Regions from separate parts of the Bacillus sp. 05T21 genome, predicted to be linked through region 1. Evidence: riboswitches for the same ligand, from Rfam matches in the RefSeq annotation. Region 1 holds a riboswitch; each other region holds the start of a gene.
The links. Region 1 has a riboswitch for S-adenosylmethionine ahead of AC1DKZ_RS21930 (sugar ABC transporter substrate-binding protein). Riboswitches for the same ligand answer to the same signal wherever they lie in the genome.
Positions count from the first base shown of each region.

Region 2: it holds a riboswitch for S-adenosylmethionine, as region 1 does, so the genes downstream of both, metI (cystathionine gamma-synthase/O-acetylhomoserine thiolyase) here and AC1DKZ_RS21930 (sugar ABC transporter substrate-binding protein) in region 1, are expected to answer to the same signal.
Region 3: it holds a riboswitch for S-adenosylmethionine, as region 1 does, so the genes downstream of both, mtnK (S-methyl-5-thioribose kinase) here and AC1DKZ_RS21930 (sugar ABC transporter substrate-binding protein) in region 1, are expected to answer to the same signal.

Region 1 covers NZ_JBFTMD010000015.1:24,822-31,508, forward strand. Annotated here, with positions in the region: gene AC1DKZ_RS21920 (ABC transporter permease) at 1-789, opposite strand, end outside; gene AC1DKZ_RS21925 (sugar ABC transporter ATP-binding protein) at 773-2,260, opposite strand; gene AC1DKZ_RS21930 (sugar ABC transporter substrate-binding protein) at 2,257-3,369, opposite strand; SAM riboswitch class I at 3,457-3,562, opposite strand; gene AC1DKZ_RS21935 (NCS2 family permease) at 3,655-4,956, opposite strand; gene AC1DKZ_RS21940 (SDR family oxidoreductase) at 5,181-6,047, shown strand; gene AC1DKZ_RS21945 (L,D-transpeptidase) at 6,270-6,687, shown strand, end outside.
Region 2 covers NZ_JBFTMD010000001.1:578,632-585,318, reverse strand. Annotated here, with positions in the region: gene AC1DKZ_RS03125 (cysteine hydrolase family protein) at 179-691, opposite strand; gene metC (cystathionine beta-lyase) at 853-2,016, opposite strand; gene metI (cystathionine gamma-synthase/O-acetylhomoserine thiolyase) at 2,013-3,125, opposite strand; SAM riboswitch class I at 3,215-3,328, opposite strand; SAM riboswitch class I at 3,531-3,640, shown strand; gene AC1DKZ_RS03110 (bifunctional homocysteine S-methyltransferase/methylenetetrahydrofolate reductase) at 3,712-5,544, shown strand; gene metH (methionine synthase) at 5,544-6,687, shown strand, end outside.
Region 3 covers NZ_JBFTMD010000001.1:372,896-379,582, reverse strand. Annotated here, with positions in the region: gene AC1DKZ_RS01920 (aminotransferase class I/II-fold pyridoxal phosphate-dependent enzyme) at 1-992, opposite strand, end outside; gene AC1DKZ_RS01915 (carbon-nitrogen family hydrolase) at 1,007-1,870, shown strand; SAM riboswitch class I at 1,942-2,082, shown strand; gene mtnK (S-methyl-5-thioribose kinase) at 2,171-3,349, shown strand; gene mtnA (S-methyl-5-thioribose-1-phosphate isomerase) at 3,346-4,401, shown strand; gene AC1DKZ_RS01900 (YvrJ family protein) at 4,692-4,829, shown strand; gene AC1DKZ_RS01895 (3-hydroxybutyrate dehydrogenase) at 4,890-5,666, opposite strand; gene AC1DKZ_RS01890 (PadR family transcriptional regulator) at 5,863-6,195, shown strand; gene AC1DKZ_RS01885 (DUF1129 domain-containing protein) at 6,195-6,687, shown strand, end outside.

The sequences.
Region 1 (6,687 bases):
AACTGCATCCATTAACAATGGGGCGCCAGCTGAAACTTGTCCTGTTCCAACACGGCTACATAAAATAATACCACCAATAGAGGCAAGTAAACCGCTAATCATATAAGCATATACACGGTAACGATCAGTAGGGATACCGGCTAGTCTAGCAGCTTCTCGATTCCCACCTGTCATATAAAAGAAACGACCGTACGTTGTTTTTTCTAAAAATAAATATGCAATCAAAACGACGCTAAGCATGATAATGACAGGGACTGGGATTCCTAAAACAGAGCCCTGACCGATAAATAAAAAGGATGGAATAAAATGTCCTGTGGCACCAGACATTCCTTCATAAATAGAAGATCCTTTTGAGAATGTTAAGTGTAGTCCATTCACGATATACATGATACTTAATGTAGCTAGTAAATCTGGTAGCTTAATTCGGATAACGAGTAGTGCATTTAATAATCCAACTAATAGTCCACAAAGAATAGGAATAAGGAGTGTGACTATTAGTTCTTGTCGATATAAAACGAGACAAGAAGCCGCGGTAATTGTGGCTAAACTAGCGGTAGAGCCGACTGATAAATCAAATCCATCTACAATTAATGTAAAGGTAACGCCAATTGCGAGTAACGTTACAATAGAAATAGAACGTAAAATATCACTAATATTGTTGTAGGTTAAAAAAGAATCGTTGGCGATAGAGAAAAAAATTGTAACACCTATAATGATAGCAATCGTGCTAAATTGATAAAAAAGATGGGTAGGTAAATATAACTTCTTAGTTTTATGAATGAGATTCAATGGAAAAGCTCCCTTCAGATAAATGTAAAAGCTGTTCAGGAGATAGGTCATTCGGCAAGTACTCACCTACAAATTCGCCGTTTGCTAGTATGAGAATACGATCGGCGATATGTAGCGCTTCATCTTGTTCTCCTGTGAAATAAATTACGGAATTTCCGCCATCTGTAATGTTGCGAATGGATTGAAAAATGTCTTGTTTCGCAGCGACGTCTACACCTTTAGTTGGCTCGTCCAAAAGAAATAGATTAGGTTTGAATCCATTCCACTTTGCAATCGAGACTTTTTGCTGGTTTCCACCGCTAAGTGAATGAATAAAGGCTTTTGGATCATTTGGTGAGATGCCGAAAGTAGTAATTGCCGCAGTAGCATTATTTAATTCGGTTTGTTTTCGTCTCCAACCTGATTGGTGTAAATTTGTGTGACTTATAATGTCTTCCGAAAGAAATACGCCTTGTTTTCTTCTTTCTTCTGGTACAAGTGCAATTTTCGCTTTAATCGCATCCCGCGGTGTTTTAATCGCTATATTTTGACCGTCGATTTCTGCTTGATAAGTATGACGGGCACCAAATAAAGTTTCAGCAAGTGTTGTTTTTCCGCTTCCAATTAATCCGTATATCACAACAGTTTCTCCTTTTCGTACTGTAAGAGAAAGCGGAGGATGGTCTTTATGTAATTGAAGTTCTTGTACTTTCAATATTTCTTCGCTCCCGAGTTTTGGTGTTGTATTAATAGGAAGTGTAAGTTGTTTTCCAGTCATTGCTTCAACAATTTGTTGATCCGTAATCGTTGTAATGGCTTTAGAAAGTGCAACTTTACCTTTATATAAAACAGTTACTTCATCCGCAAATTTTCGAATCTCTGATAAACGATGAGAAATCAGGATGATGCCAATTCCTTTTGATGTTAAATCTTTTAATAGTTTCCCAAAGGTTTCGACTTCTTTTGGTCCAAGAGAAGAAGTTGGCTCATCTAATAAAAGATAATTTGTATTGTTAGATAGAGCTCTTGCGATGAGAAGTAATTGTTTTTCATGTAATGAGCAGTTTGAAACATCTTCAAGAATATTTAAGTCGGCCTGTACAGCTTGCAAGTATTGTTTAGCGAGTGCCACTAATTTTGATTTTGAAAATAGTGCTTTATTTTGCATTGCTAAATGATCGATTAGTACATTTTCTAATACAGATAATCCAGGAATAAGTCCGTGATCCACTTCTTGTGTTACGAAAGAAATACCATGCTTTTTTGCATCGCGTGGTGAAGTAAAGGAAATAGACTGATTATCAATTTTTATATTCCCAGCAACTGGTTGAATTTCACCAGTTGCTATTTTTAGTAAAGTACTTTTTCCTGCACCATTCATTCCTAGTAAAGCGTGAACTTTTCCTTTTTGTATGTTAATAGAAACATTTTCTAGTACAGGGGTAGAGATGTGATAAGAATATGTAATGTTTTGAAGAGAGAATGTCATCATTTTTTCTCCTTCTCTAATTTTTTCATCCAAGGTGAATATGCATCTTTCGAGTCTCCCCAACCGTTTATATGTTTTGATAATTGATCCATCGTTATATTTTCTTGTGGCAAACTATTTTTCTTTACTAAATAAGGTTCTAGTGAATAAATATCGGGCGTTTGTTCACCAGCGATTTTCTTGTATAAGAAACGCACTTGAACTTTACCGACTTCAGCTGGATCGGTTGCAGCCGTAGCAGTCCAAGGTGAATTTTCTTTTTGCATGAGTTGTAAATCTTCATTACTTAAGTCAATGCTGTATACTTTTATATCTGTACGACCAGCTTGTTCGAGTGCTTTGACGGCCCCCTTAGCAAACTCATCCCACGAAGCGAAAATAGCTTGTAAATCACCTTTTTTCGGATATTTTTTTAGTAAAGCCTCTACTTGTGTTTGCGTATCAAGTGGTGTGTTATTACTAGCGGTACCAAAGCGTGCAACTTCTTTTATATTTGGATAACGTTTATAAAAAGCATCAATGATAACATTGCGACGTTCCATTGGAGCAAATCCGCCAACCCATACGACGGCGATATTCCCTTGTCCATTCAGATCTTCCGCTAACGTTTTTAATGATTTCCATGCAAGACTATAGTCATCTTGATCAATAATCGTTACGCCTGGTAAGCGTAGGTCGTTATCAAATGCAACTACAGGAATATTCGCTTGTAATGCTTTTTCTACTCCGGGTTTTAGTGCTTCAGAGCGACCGTGATCAATTAAAATACCATCAACTTTTGAATTAATAGCAGTATCTAGATTTGCTGCCATTTTTGCTAAATCATTATCAGAATTGTAGACTTGCACACTGCCGCCGAATAGCTCGACTTGTTTTTTGACACCCTCAATATATTGAGAGGAAAAAGTTCCGATGGACATTTGCATAATTAATGCGATTTTTAATGGGTTTTTTACTTGGCTTGGAATTTCTGTTTGTAAATGATTTGCTGCTGTAGTAGCTTCTTTCTTCACCGTTTGTTGCTTTTGTGAAGAGATAGCATCTTGTTCATTTGTGCAAGCTGTTAATGCGAGTAAGAGAATAATGAGTACGGTGGAACATAATTTTTTCATAAAAAAATCCCTCCTAAATTAAGAAAAGAGAGGAGGGAGTGAAAATAAAAACGTCTTTTCATATAGAAAAGACGTCTTATCATATTACTCTTATCTTTCAACACAATGTGTTGTAAGAATTAGCACCGTGCCCATAAATGGGTCGGTTGCCGGGCTTCGTAGGGCTCATCCCTCCACCTGCTCTTGATAAGACATCGAATATTTAACTATTTCGAATTATTCCATAAGTGTATGCTGTTGTCAAATGTTTTTTTGTAAATAAAAAATCCCTCACAACGAGGGATTTTAATGTGGTAAGAAAACTAATTGATAAGCGAACAAGATCCCGAATAAATACACAAGTGGGTGAACAGCACGGAATTGTCCTTTTGCCACTTTCATAAGTGGGTATGAAATAAATCCAAGTGCAATACCTGTTGAGATACTTGATGTAAGTGGCATGCTTAAGATTACTAAAAATGCTGGGAATGCTTCATCGAATGTATCCCAATCGATGTGGCGAACTGAGCCCATCATAAGACTACCAACGATAATTAGTGATGGTGCTGTAATAGCTGAAACGCCAGAAACAGCGCTCACTAACGGTCCGAAGAATGCTGCTAATGCAAATAGAACAGCTACTGTAACAGTTGTTAAACCAGTACGGCCACCAGCTGCAACACCAGCAGATGATTCAATGTAAGCTGTTGATGGTGTTGTTCCGAACATAGCTCCAATTGTTGCTGAGAATGAGTCAGATAGAAGAGCTCGTCCTGCTTTTGGAAGCTTTCCATCTTTCATAAATCCACCTTGTTGTGCAACGCCAAGTAGTGTACCTGTTGTATCGAATAGTGTAACAAGGAAGAATGAGAACACAACGCCGTATAATCCGTAGTTAATTACATCAGATACAGCAGTAATTGGATTTGAAACGATAATTCCTTCTGGTAATCCAGGCATTGATGTAACGCCGCTTGAAAATATTAATTGACCTGTGAAGTAAGCAATAATACCAGTTAATAACATTCCGATAAATAGTGCCCCGTTTATATTTAAAGACATAAGGATAATTGTAATTCCAAGGCCAGCTAATGCTAGTAGAACTGGAGCAGAGTGAAGATCGCCAAGCCCAACTAAGTTTGCATCATTTTTTGTAACAATTCCCGTTAAGCGCAAACCGATAAAAGCAATAAAAAGACCGATACCAGCAGTAAGTGCATGTTTTAAGTTCTCAGGAATTACTTCCATTAATTTCGTACGGAAAGATGTGAATGATAACAAAATTAAAATCATACCTGCTACGAATACAGCAGAAAATGCAATTGCGAAAGTCATGCCTTCATGGGCTTTTACAACAGAATAAGAGAAGTAAGCATTTAATCCCATACCTGGTGCAATTGCGATTGGTAAATTAGTAAAGATCGCCATAAATAATGTTCCGACAACAGCAGCGATAATTGTAGCTGTAAATGCTTGTTCAAACGGAACACCTGCATCCCCAAGGATGACAGGGTTTACGACAATGATATATGCCATTGTTAAAAAGGTAATAATACCTGCCATAATTTCAGTTTTAATAGAAGTTTTATGTTTTGAAAGGTTAAACATATAAACATCCTTTCTTTTTACGAATAATTTTCACAACAGTTATATATAATATTCGTTTTTTAACTATTTTGCAATAGTTTTGCATAAAAACTTTAGAACAACTCATATTTTATGTCGTAAATTCGAATATTAATCGTAAAACTGTGTGTGAATTGCGGTTCTTTAATGTGTAAGTAGTTTTTTTTATTGTGCGCATTATAAGGAGAAAGGAGTTGAAGGAAGTTATGCCGCAGCAAAAAAACTTTTTAACAATGCCAGCACAACATCAAAATAAACAACCTGGTATTGAATCGTTAATGAATCCTCTTCCAAAGTTCGAAGATCCAAGTTATAAAGGAAGTGAAAAGTTAAAAGGAAAGAATGTATTAATTACAGGAGGAGATAGCGGGATTGGAAGAGCTGTTTCTATCGCTTTTGCAAAAGAGGGAGCAAATATTGCGATTGCTTATTTAGATGAGGACGAAGATGCAACTGAGACGAAACAACTTGTGGAAAAAGAAGGCGTGAATTGTGTATTATTGCCGGGAGATTTGAGTAATGAACAACATTGTAAAGAGATTGTAGAAGAGACCGCCCGGCAGCTAGGGGGGCTAAATGTTCTTGTGAATAACGTCGCACAGCAATATCCGCAGCAAGGACTAGAGTATATTACAGCGGAACAGCTAGAAAAAACGTTCCGTATTAATATTTTTTCTTATTTTCATGTTGCAAAAGCAGCCCTCTCTCATTTAAAGCAAGGGGATGTAATTATAAACACGGCATCTATCGTTGCGTATGAAGGAAATGAAACGTTGATCGACTATTCTGCAACGAAAGGAGCAATTGTCGCTTTTACAAGATCGTTATCTCAGTCGTTAGTACAAAAAGGAATTCGTGTAAATGGTGTTGCACCAGGCCCAATTTGGACACCGCTTATTCCATCCAGTTTTGATGAGAAAAAAGTATCACAGTTTGGGAGCAATGTTCCTATGCAAAGGCCTGGTCAGCCGTATGAATTAGCGCCTGCATATGTATATTTAGCGTCTAGTGATTCGGCATATGTAACGGGACAGATGATGCATGTAAATGGTGGAGTAATTGTGAATGGATAGTTTTCATTTATAAGAGCAAAGTAAAGCTAATTGCATTTATCCCGCTATTTGCGGGCAGTAAGATTCCTACCTCAAAATTCGGCGAATGCAAGGAAGTTAGGTGGGAGATACCTGCCCGTAAATGCCCGATTGGTGAAGGCTAATATTCAGTAGGGGATGGACAAACCCTCCCACCGAGTAAAGTTTCACTTTATTATGATGTTAGTGCTAGGGAGGATTTAGATGAAGAAAGTATGGTTTATCGTAATCCTATTTTTCTGCCTGCCAGCTAGCGTTTTTGCTAATACAGATCATTTAATATTAGTTAACCTTACGACGAATCAGCTGTCTTTTTTTGAAGATGGAAACTATACTAGAACATTTCCGATAACGACAGGAAGAGATAGCACCCCGACGCCTGAAGGGAATTTTTGTATTATAACTAAATATAAAAATAAAGAATACCATCGTAAAAAAATAGCTGGAGGTGCTCCGAATAACCCTCTCGGTACGAGGTGGCTAGGTCTAGATAAAAAGGAATATGCAATTCACGGGACAAATCGGGAAGGAACGATTGGAAGCCGGGAGTCGAATGGTTGTATTCGCATGCACGATCGGGACATACAATGGTTATACGACCGGGTACAATTACAGACGAAAG
Region 2 (6,687 bases), on a different contig from region 1:
TCAAATGAATATACAAAATTTTTAAAATAATATGACAAAGGAATTATAATGTTATATATAGAATATATAACAGGTTAAAAGAAAAGAAGCTGATTATGATCAGCTTCTTTATGATGATAATGAAATGTTTGGATGTAACTGATAAATCTTAGAATAATTAAGTCATTAGTCATTTATTCTAGAGTTCATCTTGTATCAATTTTAAAAATCTGTGATTCCATATATTCTCATAAAAATTAATTGTCTCTTTTGCGGACATAAATGGATTATTTAACGTAGAGGTTGTTTTCTGTACCATGAAGTTTTCGTATCCCAGTCCATGGGCAAATTTAATCGTAGCATCCATACAGTACTCTGTTTGGGCACCACAAAATTCAATACGATGTACAGATAATTGGTCTAAAATCTCTTTTAAGTTCGTTTTATAAAATGAATTTGCATGTGTTTTTCTTACAAAAAAATCTTGTTCTTGAACATCTAGATCGGTATGAATAGCCCAAAGTTCTTTTTCGGGTACTAAATCATCATCACAATGTTGAACAAAAATGATTGGTTTATTTGATTTTCTATAGGAAGAAATTCTTTTATTTACTTTTGTAAGCAAGTTTTGTAAATCAAATAAATGCTCTCCGCTATAACATACCCCATTTTGTAAATCGATAACGATTAAAACATCTGCACAAGTATCCATTATTTTTGCCCCTTTTTTACTTTTTAATATATCAATTAATTCATTACTTGGAAATAGATGGTGCTCTTTCGTTTTTTTATGAACTATACGAAAAGTAAAAAATATACTTAACGGCATAAAAAAGAAGATATGAAAACTTAATTTCATATCTTCTGTTCGTCCTATGCATTTACAGGTTCTTCTACATAAGAAAGGGCATTTTTAAAATCGGATATTAAATCGTCAACATTTTCAAGGCCAACGGATAACCGAAGTAATGAATTAGAAATACCTCTTTCATCACGAGCTTCTTGCGACAGTGCTGCATGTGACATTTTAGCTGGGTAGGAAAGAATCGATTCGACAGCTCCTAAACTAACTGCGAAGACAGGTAATTTTACTTTTGATAAAAATTGGCGGAGTGCGTCTTCTGATTGTAAAGTGAAAGATAGGACAGCTCCGGCTGATGTAGCTTGAGATTGTTGAATGTCAAATCCAAGATGTGTTTGTAAGCCAGGATAATAGACATTTTGAACTTTAGTGTGCTCTTGTAAATAGTGTGCAATTTTATTGGCGTTTGCAGCTGAATGCTCAAGACGTACATGCAATGTTTTTAGGCCGCGAAGTACGAGAGAACAATCTTGAGGACCTAAAATAGCGCCGAATGCATTTTGTAAAAATCCAAGTTTTTGAGCGAGTTCGGCATCTTTTACAACTGCTAATCCGGCAGTAACATCACTATGACCGGCAATGAATTTTGTGGCACTATGAAGAACGACATCTGCGCCAAGATCAAGCGGTTTTTGAAATAGTGGTGTCAAAAATGTATTATCAACAAAAGTAAGAGCACCAATAGATTTTGCAAGATTAGAAACAGCACGAATATCTGTCACTTTTAAAAGTGGGTTAGAAGGTGTTTCTACATAAAAGAGCTTCGTATTTGGTTTAATGTTTTCTTTTACTTCTTCCACATTGGTCATATCCACAAATGTATGTGAAACACCATAACGGGAGAGAACTTCAGTAACAATTCGATAAGTGCCTCCATATACATCTTCTGAAATAAGAACATGGTCACCTTGTGAAAGAAGGAGAAATGCAGTAGAAATGGCTGCAATGCCTGATGCAAAGGCAAATCCTTTTGTCCCGCCTTCTAATAAAGCAATGATATCTTCAAGAGCTTCACGTGTTGGATTTCCAGATCTACTATAGTCATACTTTCCGAAAGCATCTACATCAAACTGATGGAATGTTGATGTGTTATAGATGGGAACGTTAACAGCTCCTGTGTGTGTGTCATGCTTGTATTGATTATGCAGTAAAAGCGTATCTATGGAATAACTCATATTCTTACACCTTCTTTTACAAGTTTAATTGCTTGCTTTAAGTCTTGAATTAAGTCGTTGCTATTTTCGATGCCGACTGAAAAACGGAGAAGACGATTACACACACCACGTGCTGTTCGAACATCTTCTGGAATGTCGGCATGAGTTTGCGTTGCTGGATAAGTCATTAAACTTTCGACGCCGCCAAGACTTTCAGCAAATGTAATTAAGGATAAAGATTGTAAGAAAGGATTAATCCAAGTTTCATCTTGAAGGCGAAATGAAATCATACCACCTCTTCCTGGATAAAATACATCTGTCACACCATCTTCATCATTTAAATAAGCAACAATTGCATGAGCGTTTTCTTCATGCTGTTTCATGCGAAGTGCTAAAGTCTTCATCCCTCGAATTAATAGCCATGAATCAAACGGGCTTAAGACAGCACCAGAGGCATTATGATAATGAGCAAGCTCCTCGCAAAGAGATTTCCCTTTCGCAACGACAAGTCCGCTTAGTACATCGTTATGACCGCCTAAATATTTAGTTGCGCTATGAAGGACGATGTTTGCACCTTCTGTTAATGGTTGCTGTATATAAGGTGTATAGAACGTGTTATCTACAATAAGAAGTAGTCCGTGCCTTTTCGCTACACTTGCTACACTTACGATATCAGTTACTTGCATTAATGGATTAGTCGGTGTTTCTATGAAAATAGCCTTCGTTTGAGATGTGATTGCTTGCTCAATTTGTTTAATAGATTGTGTATCTACGTATCTACATCGAATATTCCACTTGTCTTCATGTTCGGAAAATAGACGATATGTTCCCCCGTATAAGTCTTCAGATACGATAAGCTCATCTCCGGAACGGAATAGTGAAAGGACAAGGAGAACAGCCGCCATTCCTGAACTACAGGCATAACCTTGCTCACCGCTTTCTAAGTCTGCAATTGCCTGTTCTAAAAGACCGCGAGTCGGATTTCCAGTTCTTGAATAGTCAAAACCAGTAGATTTACCAATTCCTTCGTGACGATAAGCAGTTGAGAAATAAACAGGTGGATTAACAGTTCCTGTTGTAGCTTCGCTACGGTTCCCGATTTGTGCTAGTTTTGTTTCGATTGTTGACATGTGAAAATTCCCCCTTTTTAAAGTGAACGACTAAGTGAAAATAAAAAAAGCCTTCTAAGAAGAAGGCTTTCGGATTGAATAGAGTCTTCTTCTCATCTGTCAAATCTTTCACAATTTGCTGGAATTAGCACCTTATTAACGAATGAATGTTAATGGTTGCTGAGGCGTCAAAGGGCCAGTCCCTCTACCTCTCTAGATAAGAATGTTCGTATGAAATTTTATTATGGTTTTAACTTTACAACAAAAGATAATTGAATTGCAACTTTATTTTAAATAATTTTTATTTTTCCGCAAGTGTCATTGACTTTTATTTTAGTGCGTGCTAAATTTATAAAAAATTAACAAACATTGTTAAAAGGGGAACGTATTTCCTTTTAGCTACATAAATAAAATAATAAAGACAAACTCTTATTGAGAGCGGTGGAGGGAAAGGCCCTGTGAAACCCGGCAACCTTCAAACTAAATGTTTGAAACGGTGCTAAAACCTGCAAAACGTGTGTTTTGCATGATAAGAGGAGGAACAATTATGTCCCCCTCTTCAAAGTGAAGAGGGGTTTTTTTATATTGATAGAAATGAGGGAGATTCGTGAAATTACTAGATTTATTATCAAAAGGAATTGTAATAGGTGATGGTGCAGTTGGAACTTTATTACATTCTCATGGTTTACAAAGTAGTTTTGAAGAATTGAATTTGTCTGATCCGGACTTAATTATATCGATCCATAAACAATATGTAGCTGCTGGAGCGGATGTTATTCAAACGAATACGTATGGTGCGAATGAAGCGAAACTCCGCATGTATGGTCTAGAAAATCAAGTTGTCCAAATTAATAAAGCGGCAGTGAATATTGCGAAAGCATCAGTAACAGAGCGGAATGCAATTTTAGGGACAATTGGAGGTATGAAACATATTGGTGCTGTTACAACGACTGATATAGAGCGAGAATTTATGTTACTTGAGCAGGCAGGTGCTTTACTAGAAGAACAGGTTGATGGATTACTATTAGAAACTTTTTATGATGAATTTGAATTATTGCATGCGGTTAAAGTATTGCGTAAACAAACGAATATTCCGATTGTTGCTCAGTTAGCGTTACATGAGGCAGGTACGACTCAAAATGGGAATGATGTCAATGAAATATTAAAACAGCTTTTAGATTACGGTGCCAATGTTGTTGGGTTGAACTGTCAACTAGGCCCGCTTCACATGACGGAAGCTTTCAAAATGATATCGATTCCTCAAAATGGCTATTTATCAGCATATCCGAATGCAGGTCTCCCGAATTATGTGGAAGGGCGTTACGTATATGAGGGAAGTCCAGCGTATTTTGAAGAAATGACACCAAACTTTATTGAACAAGGTATTCGTTTATTAGGTGGTTGTTGTGGTACTACCCCGGAACATATTGAAGGAATGAAACGTGCTATTGCAAATGTTGCACCTGTAATAGCAAAGGAGACGATTCAAAGGCCTAAAGTGGTCCATACACATGAGAAGCGTTCGAGAGCTCATGTTACTCTAGCAGAAAAGGCAAAGAAACAAACGACAGTTGTAGTGGAATTAGATCCACCGAAAACGTTAGACACGCAGCGTTTTTTTGAAGGGGCAAGAGCACTGAAAAGGGCTGGAGCGGATGCTATTACTCTAGCAGATAATTCATTAGCATCTCCTCGTGTTTCGAATATGGCTATGGGTGCATTATTAACGAAGCATGATATTCCAGTATTGACGCATTTAACGTGTAGAGACCATAACGTCATTGGACTACAGTCTCACTTACTTGGATTATCAGCATTAGGTATGGAGGAAGTGCTAGCTTTAACTGGTGATCCAGCGCGTGTTGGTGATTTCCCAGGTGCAACTTCTGTATATGATTTGTCATCGATAGAGCTCATTAAAATGATTAAAGAGATGAACGACGGTCGCTCTATTTTAGGGAAATCAATTGGTCCGGCAACAAGATTTTCTGTTGGAGGTGCATTCAATCCTCATGTAAGGCATTTAAAAGCAGCGGTCAAGCGAATGGAACGAAAAATTGATGCTGGTGCTGAATATTTCTTAACGCAGCCGATATATGATGTTGCTTTAATAGAAGAAGTATATGAAGCGACAAAGCATTTGGAACAACCTATCTTTATTGGAATTATGCCGTTAGTAAGTAAGCGGAACGCAGATTTTCTTCATTTTGAAGTGCCGGGTATTACTCTCCCTGAAGAGATAAGACAAAGAATGGATGGACATGAAACGAAAGAGGCAGCCATAGAGGAAGGGATTCGTATTTCACAAGAGTTGATCGATGCGGCGATGAAATACTTTAACGGTATGTATCTTATTACACCGTTTTTAAAATATGAAATTACAGAACATCTCGTGAAATATGTGAGAGAAAAGCAAGAAGTGAAAGAAGGTATTAATTGATGAAACGAATAGAAGAGAGATTACAACATGAAATTTTAATATTAGATGGTGCAATGGGAACGATGATCCAGCAAGAAGACTTAACAGCGGAAGATTTTGGAGGAGAAGAATACGAAGGTTGTAATGAATATTTAGTAAAAACAAGACCGGATGTTATTTTAAATATTCATAAAGTCTACATTGAAGCTGGAGCAGATATTATTGAAACGAATACGTTTGGTGCAACAAATATTGTATTAAGTGATTATGCATTGTCTCATTTAGATGAAGAGTTAAACGAAAGGGCAGCGCTTTTGGCGAAGCAAGCGGTTAAAGAAAGTGGGAAAGAAGTGTATGTTGCGGGAGCGATGGGACCAACGACGAAAGCGATTAGTGTTACAGGTGGTGTGACTTTTGAAGAGTTAATTGAAGCCTATACAAGGCAAGCGAGAGGACTATTAAGAGGAGAAGTTGATGTATTACTCGTTGAAACGAGTCAAGATATGCGTAATGTGAAAGCTGCGTACATTGGAATTCAAGCGGCGTTTGAAGAACTAAACAAAATAGTACCTATTATGATTTCTGGAACAATTGAACCGATGGGAACGACTTTAGCGGGTCAAACGATCGAAGCCTTTTATTTATCGGTAGAGCATATGAAGCCATTATCGGTTGGATTAAACTGTGCTACTGGTCCAGAATTTATGAGGGAACATATACGTTCCCTATCTGATTTATCGGAGTGTTATATTTCGTGTTATCCAAACGCTGGTCTTCCTGATGAAGATGGGCATTATCACGAATCTCCAGCGTCACTTGCTGAAAAAGTAAAACGTTTTGCTGAAGAAGGATGGATTAATATTATTGGTGGTTGTTGTGGCACAACACCAGAACATATACGTGTAATGAAATCAGCGCTTGCCTCGATTAATCCTCGTGAGCATCATGAAAGGGTTGGACATGGAATTAGTGGACTAGAAGCGTTGCAATATGATGATTCTATGAGGCCTTTATTTGTTGGAGAAAGGACGAATGTAATTGGATCGCGTAAGTTTAAAAGATTAGTAGCAGAAGGGAAATTTGAAGAGGCTGCTGAAGTGGCAAGAGCGCAAGTGAAGAAAAATGCTCATATTATTGATATTTGTATGGCAGACCCTGATCGTG
Region 3 (6,687 bases), on a different contig from region 1:
ACAGGGAGCCAAGCAAAGAATGATCCTTTTGGAATATCAACATTCCAACCGATTGCATGACAAGCTTCTATAAGAGCATTTCTGCGAGATTCATAACTATTAACAAGTTCTACTACACAGGATTGCGAACTTAATAGCGCTTCGCGTGCTGCGTCTTGAACTGCACCGAAAATACTAACATACATATGATCTTGCAATAAGTTAATTGTTTCGATGACACTTTCATTCCCTACTGCAAAAGCAATACGCCATCCAGCCATATTGAAAGTTTTTGATAATGTATAAATTTCAATTCCTGCATCTTTGGCGCCATCTGCTTGCAAGAAACTAACAGGCTTTTGACCATCAAATCCGATAGCACCGTAAGCAAAATCATGAACAACTAATATATTATGTTTATTAGCAAAATGAATTGTTGCATCAAAGAAATCTTTTGATGCTGTAGCACCGGTAGGATTATTAGGATAGTTTAAAAACATTAACTTTGCTTTCTTGGCAATAGAGTCATCAATTTTTGTATAATCTGGTAAAAAATTATTTTCTGCAATAAGCGGCATTGTTTCAAAGTGCGCTTTTGCTAAAGCAACTCCGGATAAATAATCTGGATAACCTGGATCTGGAACGAGAATGGTATCGCCAGGGTTTGTAAAACAAAGTGGTAATTCTACTAATCCAGCTTTTCCGCCAAACAAAATAGCAACTTCAGTTTTTGGATTTAATTCTACGCCGTATTCACTTTTATAGAATGTTGCCACGGCTTCTTTTAAGCTTTCATGTCCGCGAAATGGCGGATATTTATGATGAATGGTCTTTTCGGCAGCATCTTGTAAAGCTTTTACGATATGCTGCGGTGTTGGTTGATCTGGATTACCTTGTCCTAGATTAATAACATCGTGACCAGCTGCAACGACTTTGTTAACTTTTGCAACAAGTGAAGCGAAAAATTGTGTTGGCAATGATGTTACTATCTCAGAAGGTTGAAATAATTTCATACTTTCCACCTCTTTTGAAAGTTGTTACAATTCTAGTGACAAATGATATAATCTTTCCAGTATTTTGTAAAGAAAAAATTAAGAATGGGGATGACAAAATGAAAGTCGCATGTATTCAAATGGATATTGCTTTTGGAGATGTAGAAAAAAATATTGAGAGCGCTAAAAATAAAATAAGCGAAGCGATGAAGGAGAAACCAGACGTTGTCGTCTTACCAGAACTATGGACAACGGGATATGATTTAACAAGGCTTTCTGAGATTGCAGATAGGGATGGATTGAAAACGCAAGAAATGTTGAAAGAATGGTCGAAACAATATGGTGTACATATTGTTGGTGGTTCCGTAGCAAAGCAAACAGAGCAAGGTGTTACAAATACGATGTATGTTGTAAGCCGCGAAGGGCAGCAAGTAAATGAATATAGTAAAGTGCATTTATTTCAGCTTATGGATGAACATAAATATTTAGTTGCTGGTAATGAGACAGGTGAATTTACGCTAGATGATGTAAAGTGCGCTGGAACAATTTGTTATGATATTCGTTTTCCGGAGTGGATGCGTGTTCATACAGTTAAAGGTGCAAAAGTTTTATTCGTTGTAGCAGAATGGCCATTAGTTCGTTTGGCACATTGGCGCTTGCTATTACAAGCAAGAGCAGTTGAAAATCAGTGTTACGTTGTAGCATGTAATAGGGCTGGAAAGGATCCGAATAATGAGTTTGCAGGTCATTCTTTAATTGTCGATCCGTGGGGTGAGGTTGTGGTAGAGGCAAATGAAGAGGAATCTATTTTATTTGGAGAGCTTACATTCGAGAAGATTAAAGAGGTACGTAAAGGAATCCCAGTTTTTGCAGATCGCCGTCCAGAATTATATAAATAAAATGTTGACAAGTGATTTTTATTCTTGGTATAGTCTTCATCATAAAGTTAAAAATTCAAAAAAATATGCAACTCTTATCAAGAGCAGGTGGAGGGATTTGGCCCGATGAAGCCCAGCAACCGACCGTAATACCATTGTGAAATGGGGCGTTTATGACGCCAAAAGGCACGGTGCTAATTCCAGCAGAAAGTAAACTTTCTGGCAGATAAGAGGGGAGAAGATAAACTTCAAACCTCTTTCTTTGTGGAAAGGGGTTTTTCTATTTTAGAAAAACCTCTGAATGAAAAGGAGGAGAAGACGATGGGATATTATTCATTAACTGAAACAACAGCTATACAATATGCGAAAGAACACGGTTATTTTGAAAAGAAAGCAAATGTAGTTTGTCATGAAATTGGAGATGGAAATTTAAATTACGTGTTCAAATTAGATGATGGAGAGAAGTCTATTATAATAAAACAAGCACTGCCATATGCGAAAGTAGTTGGTGAGAGCTGGCCACTGTCTATAAAAAGAGCGACGATTGAAAGTAAAGCATTACAAATTTTTGCGAAGTATGTGCCAGATTATGTTCCGGTAGTGTACAGTCATGATGAAGAGTTAGCAGTTACAGTAATAGAAGACTTATCAAGACTAACAATTACAAGAAAAGGATTAATAGATGGAGAAGGATATCCACTTTTATCCCAGCATATCGGTCGTTTTCTAGCACATGTTTTGTTTTATACTTCAGATTTCGGTTTACAGTCAGAAGAGAAAAGGGTACTAGAAGGTACATTTGTAAATCCAGACCTTAGTAAAATTACAGAAGATTTAGTTTTTACGGATCCGTTTGGACATTACGATACGAATGATTATGAGTCAGATTTACAGTCAGTGATTGATGAACTTTGGAGTGACAAAACTTTAAAGCTAAAAGTAGCACAATATAAATATAAGTTTTTAACGAGAAAAGAAGCGCTTATTCATGGTGATTTACATACTGGTAGTATTTTTTCATCACCCTCTGAAACGAAAGTGATTGATCCAGAATTTGCAACGTACGGTCCATTTGGATTTGATATCGGTCAATTTATTGCAAATCTATTATTAAATGCTTTATCTAGAGAAGAAGAAAAGAGAAGTGTACTATTTTTCCATATAGAAAAGACATGGAGTTATTTTGTAGAAAACTTTACGAAGTTATGGATTGGAGAAGGTGTAGAAGCATATACGAAAGAAAAACAATGGTTACCAATTATTTTGCAAAATATCTTTACTGATGCCGTCGGGTTTGCCGGATGTGAACTGATTCGTAGAACAATTGGCTTAGCTCATGCAGCGGATTTAGATGGGATAGCAAATAAAGAAAAAAGAATTCAAGCTAAAAAACAAGCGTTATCCTTAGGTAGAGAACTAATAAAATATGAAGCTAAGTGTGCTGATATTCAACTGTTTCGAACATTATTTCAACAGACAGTTGGAGGCGTAAAAGCATGAGTACAATTATTACTATTCCGAGATCTGTAAGTTGGAAAGGCGATACAATTGCAGTATTAAATCAAACAAAGTTGCCGCATGTCACTGAATACAAAACATTAACGAATGTTGAAGATGTATGGAAAAGTATCATTATGTTAGAAGTACGAGGAGCGCCTGCAATTGGAATTGTAGCTGCGTTTGGTTTGGCGCTTGCGGCAAAGAAATACGATGCTATAAATATCTATGAGTTTCAAAAGAAGTTTAATAGAGATTGTAACTATTTAGGAACATCACGCCCGACAGCAGTCAATTTATTTTGGGCAATCGATCGTATGAGAGAATCTATTCAAGAGATTACTACAATAAAAGAAGCTCAAAAAATATTAGAAGAAGAAGCGCTTCATATTCAGCAAGAGGATGAAATGGTGTGCCGAAGTATTGGAGAACATGCTTTAACATGTTTTAGAGACGGTGATAAAATTTTAACAATTTGTAACGCTGGAAGTATTGCAACTGCTAGATATGGAACAGCATTAGCCCCATTTTATATTGGGAAAGAGAAGGGTGTGCGTTTACATGCGTATGCGTGTGAAACGAGGCCGGTTTTACAAGGTGGTCGTTTAACGACATGGGAATTGAAACAAGCAGACATTGATGTAACGCTTATTACGGATAATACTGCAGCACATGCAATTCGAACGAAAGAAATTAATGCGATTATCGTAGGGGCAGATCGAATCGTTGAAAACGGTGATACTGCTAATAAAATAGGAACATTAAATTTAGCTATATTAGCAAAGTATTTCGGTATCCCATTTTACGTTGCAGCACCGTTATCTACATTTGATACTACGAAACAAACAGGTGCTGAAATTGTCATTGAAGAAAGAGATGAAACAGAAGTTACGAAAATTTTTGGGAAACAAGTGGCGCCACTTGGAACGCCTGTATTTAACCCTGCATTTGATGTAACACCGCATGAATTAATTACGGGGATTATTACTGAGAAAGGTATTTTACGTGGAGATTATAAGCAAGAAATTACATCATTATTTGAAAAAATAAGCTAACTGCTCAGTCGCTATATAAAAAAACGGTGGAAAAGCATGTTTTTAAATGGTCGAGAGGGACTGGCTATGTATAGGAGCGGTAAGTGCCTGTTCCTACCACGCGCAACGTTTTAAAACAAAGAAAGGTAGCAAGGTGTAGGACCACTTATATCTTCATGGTAGCAATCTATATGCTGAAAAATGAAATGTATGGCTGAGTAGTTAAAAAACAAGCTAATAAAAAATAGCTTGTTTTTTATGCCTTAAGTCTTCCTTTCCTCTTATTTATGTAATGAAGGGAGGAGAGAAAGATGGAAGAGTGGATTAGGATGATAGGTAATGTGGGCTTTCCAATTGTTGTAACATTATATTTACTCCATCGGATTGAAAGTAAATTAGACGGAGTGATTGTTGCAATTGAGAAACTCCCTAAACAATTACTAAAGTAGAAAGATCCTCGCGATAAAAAGTAAAATAAAGTTTGCTCGCGAAGAGCAAACTTTATTTTTTTATTGAGCAGTATATCCACCATCGATAACGACAGCTTGACCAGTTATGCCTTTTGCTTTTTCACTTGCTAAAAATATAGCATAATCAGCAATTTCTTGTACTTGTAGCAAACGTTTCTGTGGTATAAGAGGATAAATGACATCTTCTAAAACATTTTCAAGTGGTACATTTCTTGTAGTGGCTAAATCTTGTAATTGATTACGTACAAGGGGAGTATCGACATAACCAGGACAAAGCGCATTAACAGTAATTCCGTGAGTAGCGCCTTCTAAAGCAGCAACTTTTGTTAATCCAATTACGCCATGTTTCGCGCTATTATAGGCAGCTTTTCCAGCGAATCCAACAAGTCCGTTAATCGAAGCAACATTAATAATACGACCATATTTTTGCTTTTTCATAACCGGAAAAGCATGTTTGATGGCGATAAATGGAGCGATTTGCATAATTTTAATAAGAAGCTCGAATTTATCAGTTGGAAAATCTTCAATCGGTGAAACATGTTGCATTCCTGCGTTGTTAATTAATACATCTAATGAGCCGAAGTGAGTAACTGTTTGAGAAATTGCTGCTGTAATTTCTTCTTCAGATGTAACGTCACATTTTAAACCAATGGCTTGATAGCCTTCTTTTTGCAATTGTTCAGCAGCTTCTTTCGCACGTTCTTCAAGACGATCACTAATCACAACTTTAGCACCCTCTTTGGCAAAAGCACTTCCCATTTCATAACCAATACCGCTCGCAGCACCTGTTAAAAAGACAACTCGATTTGTAACCATGATGAAAAACACTCCTTCATAATAAAAGTTCTCTTATTGCTCTATTTAGAGAGGTGATAATAAAATTCCTGCAAACATTTGGAAAAATATTGCTAGCTATCTTGTTTTGCAAAGTAGCGTTTGCTATACTATTTTGTAAAGCAAGATACTTACGCTTATCTATCTTGTAAAACAAGATAGTAGGAGGATTTTAATTATGTCGACAAGTCAAATGCTGAAAGGGATTTTAGAAGGATGCTTACTTGCTATTATTTCTGAAGGTGAAATATACGGTTATGAAATGAGTGAAAGATTAGCGAAGTATGGTTTTACAATGGCGAGTGAGGGAAGTATTTATCCGTTATTAATACGAATGCAAAAGGAAGGATTAATAACAAGTGTAATGAAGGAATCTCCATCTGGCCCAAAGCGAAAATATTATACATTAACAGAAAAAGGCGAGGAAGCACTTAATGAATTTATGGATCGCTGGGAAGCGATGCAAAGTAGTGTAGAGCGTCTACTTGAAGGGAAGGGGAGAAAAAAATAATGTTATCAAATGAAGCGCGAAATTTTTTATTAGATATGAGATTATTTTTAACTGCAAAGAGTGTGAAAGAAAGCGATATTGAAAGCTTTTTAGAAGATGCAGAGTTGCATTTAATAGAAGGTGAGGGTGAAGGGAAAAGTGTAGAAGATATTTTCGGAAGCTCACCGAAAGAATATGCAAATGAACTTGTAAAAGTAATGGAAAGGGATAGACAGGAAAATTGGAAGCAAATTGGGTTTACGGTAATGAATATCGTATCGTTTTGGATTATTGCTTCTATCTTAATAGTGAATAACGGAATTCTACAGATTTCACTTATTCAGTGTATTGGCTATAGTTTTACATTGATCGTAGCTGTAATGGGTCCTAATTTTCTGCTTCGTAAAATGACATTTGTAACAAGTTTTACAAAAACGTGGTTTTCTATGTGGTTTTTAGTCATGATTGCGCCAATGTTTTTATTAGGAGCAGTTACGATATTAGATGTGATAT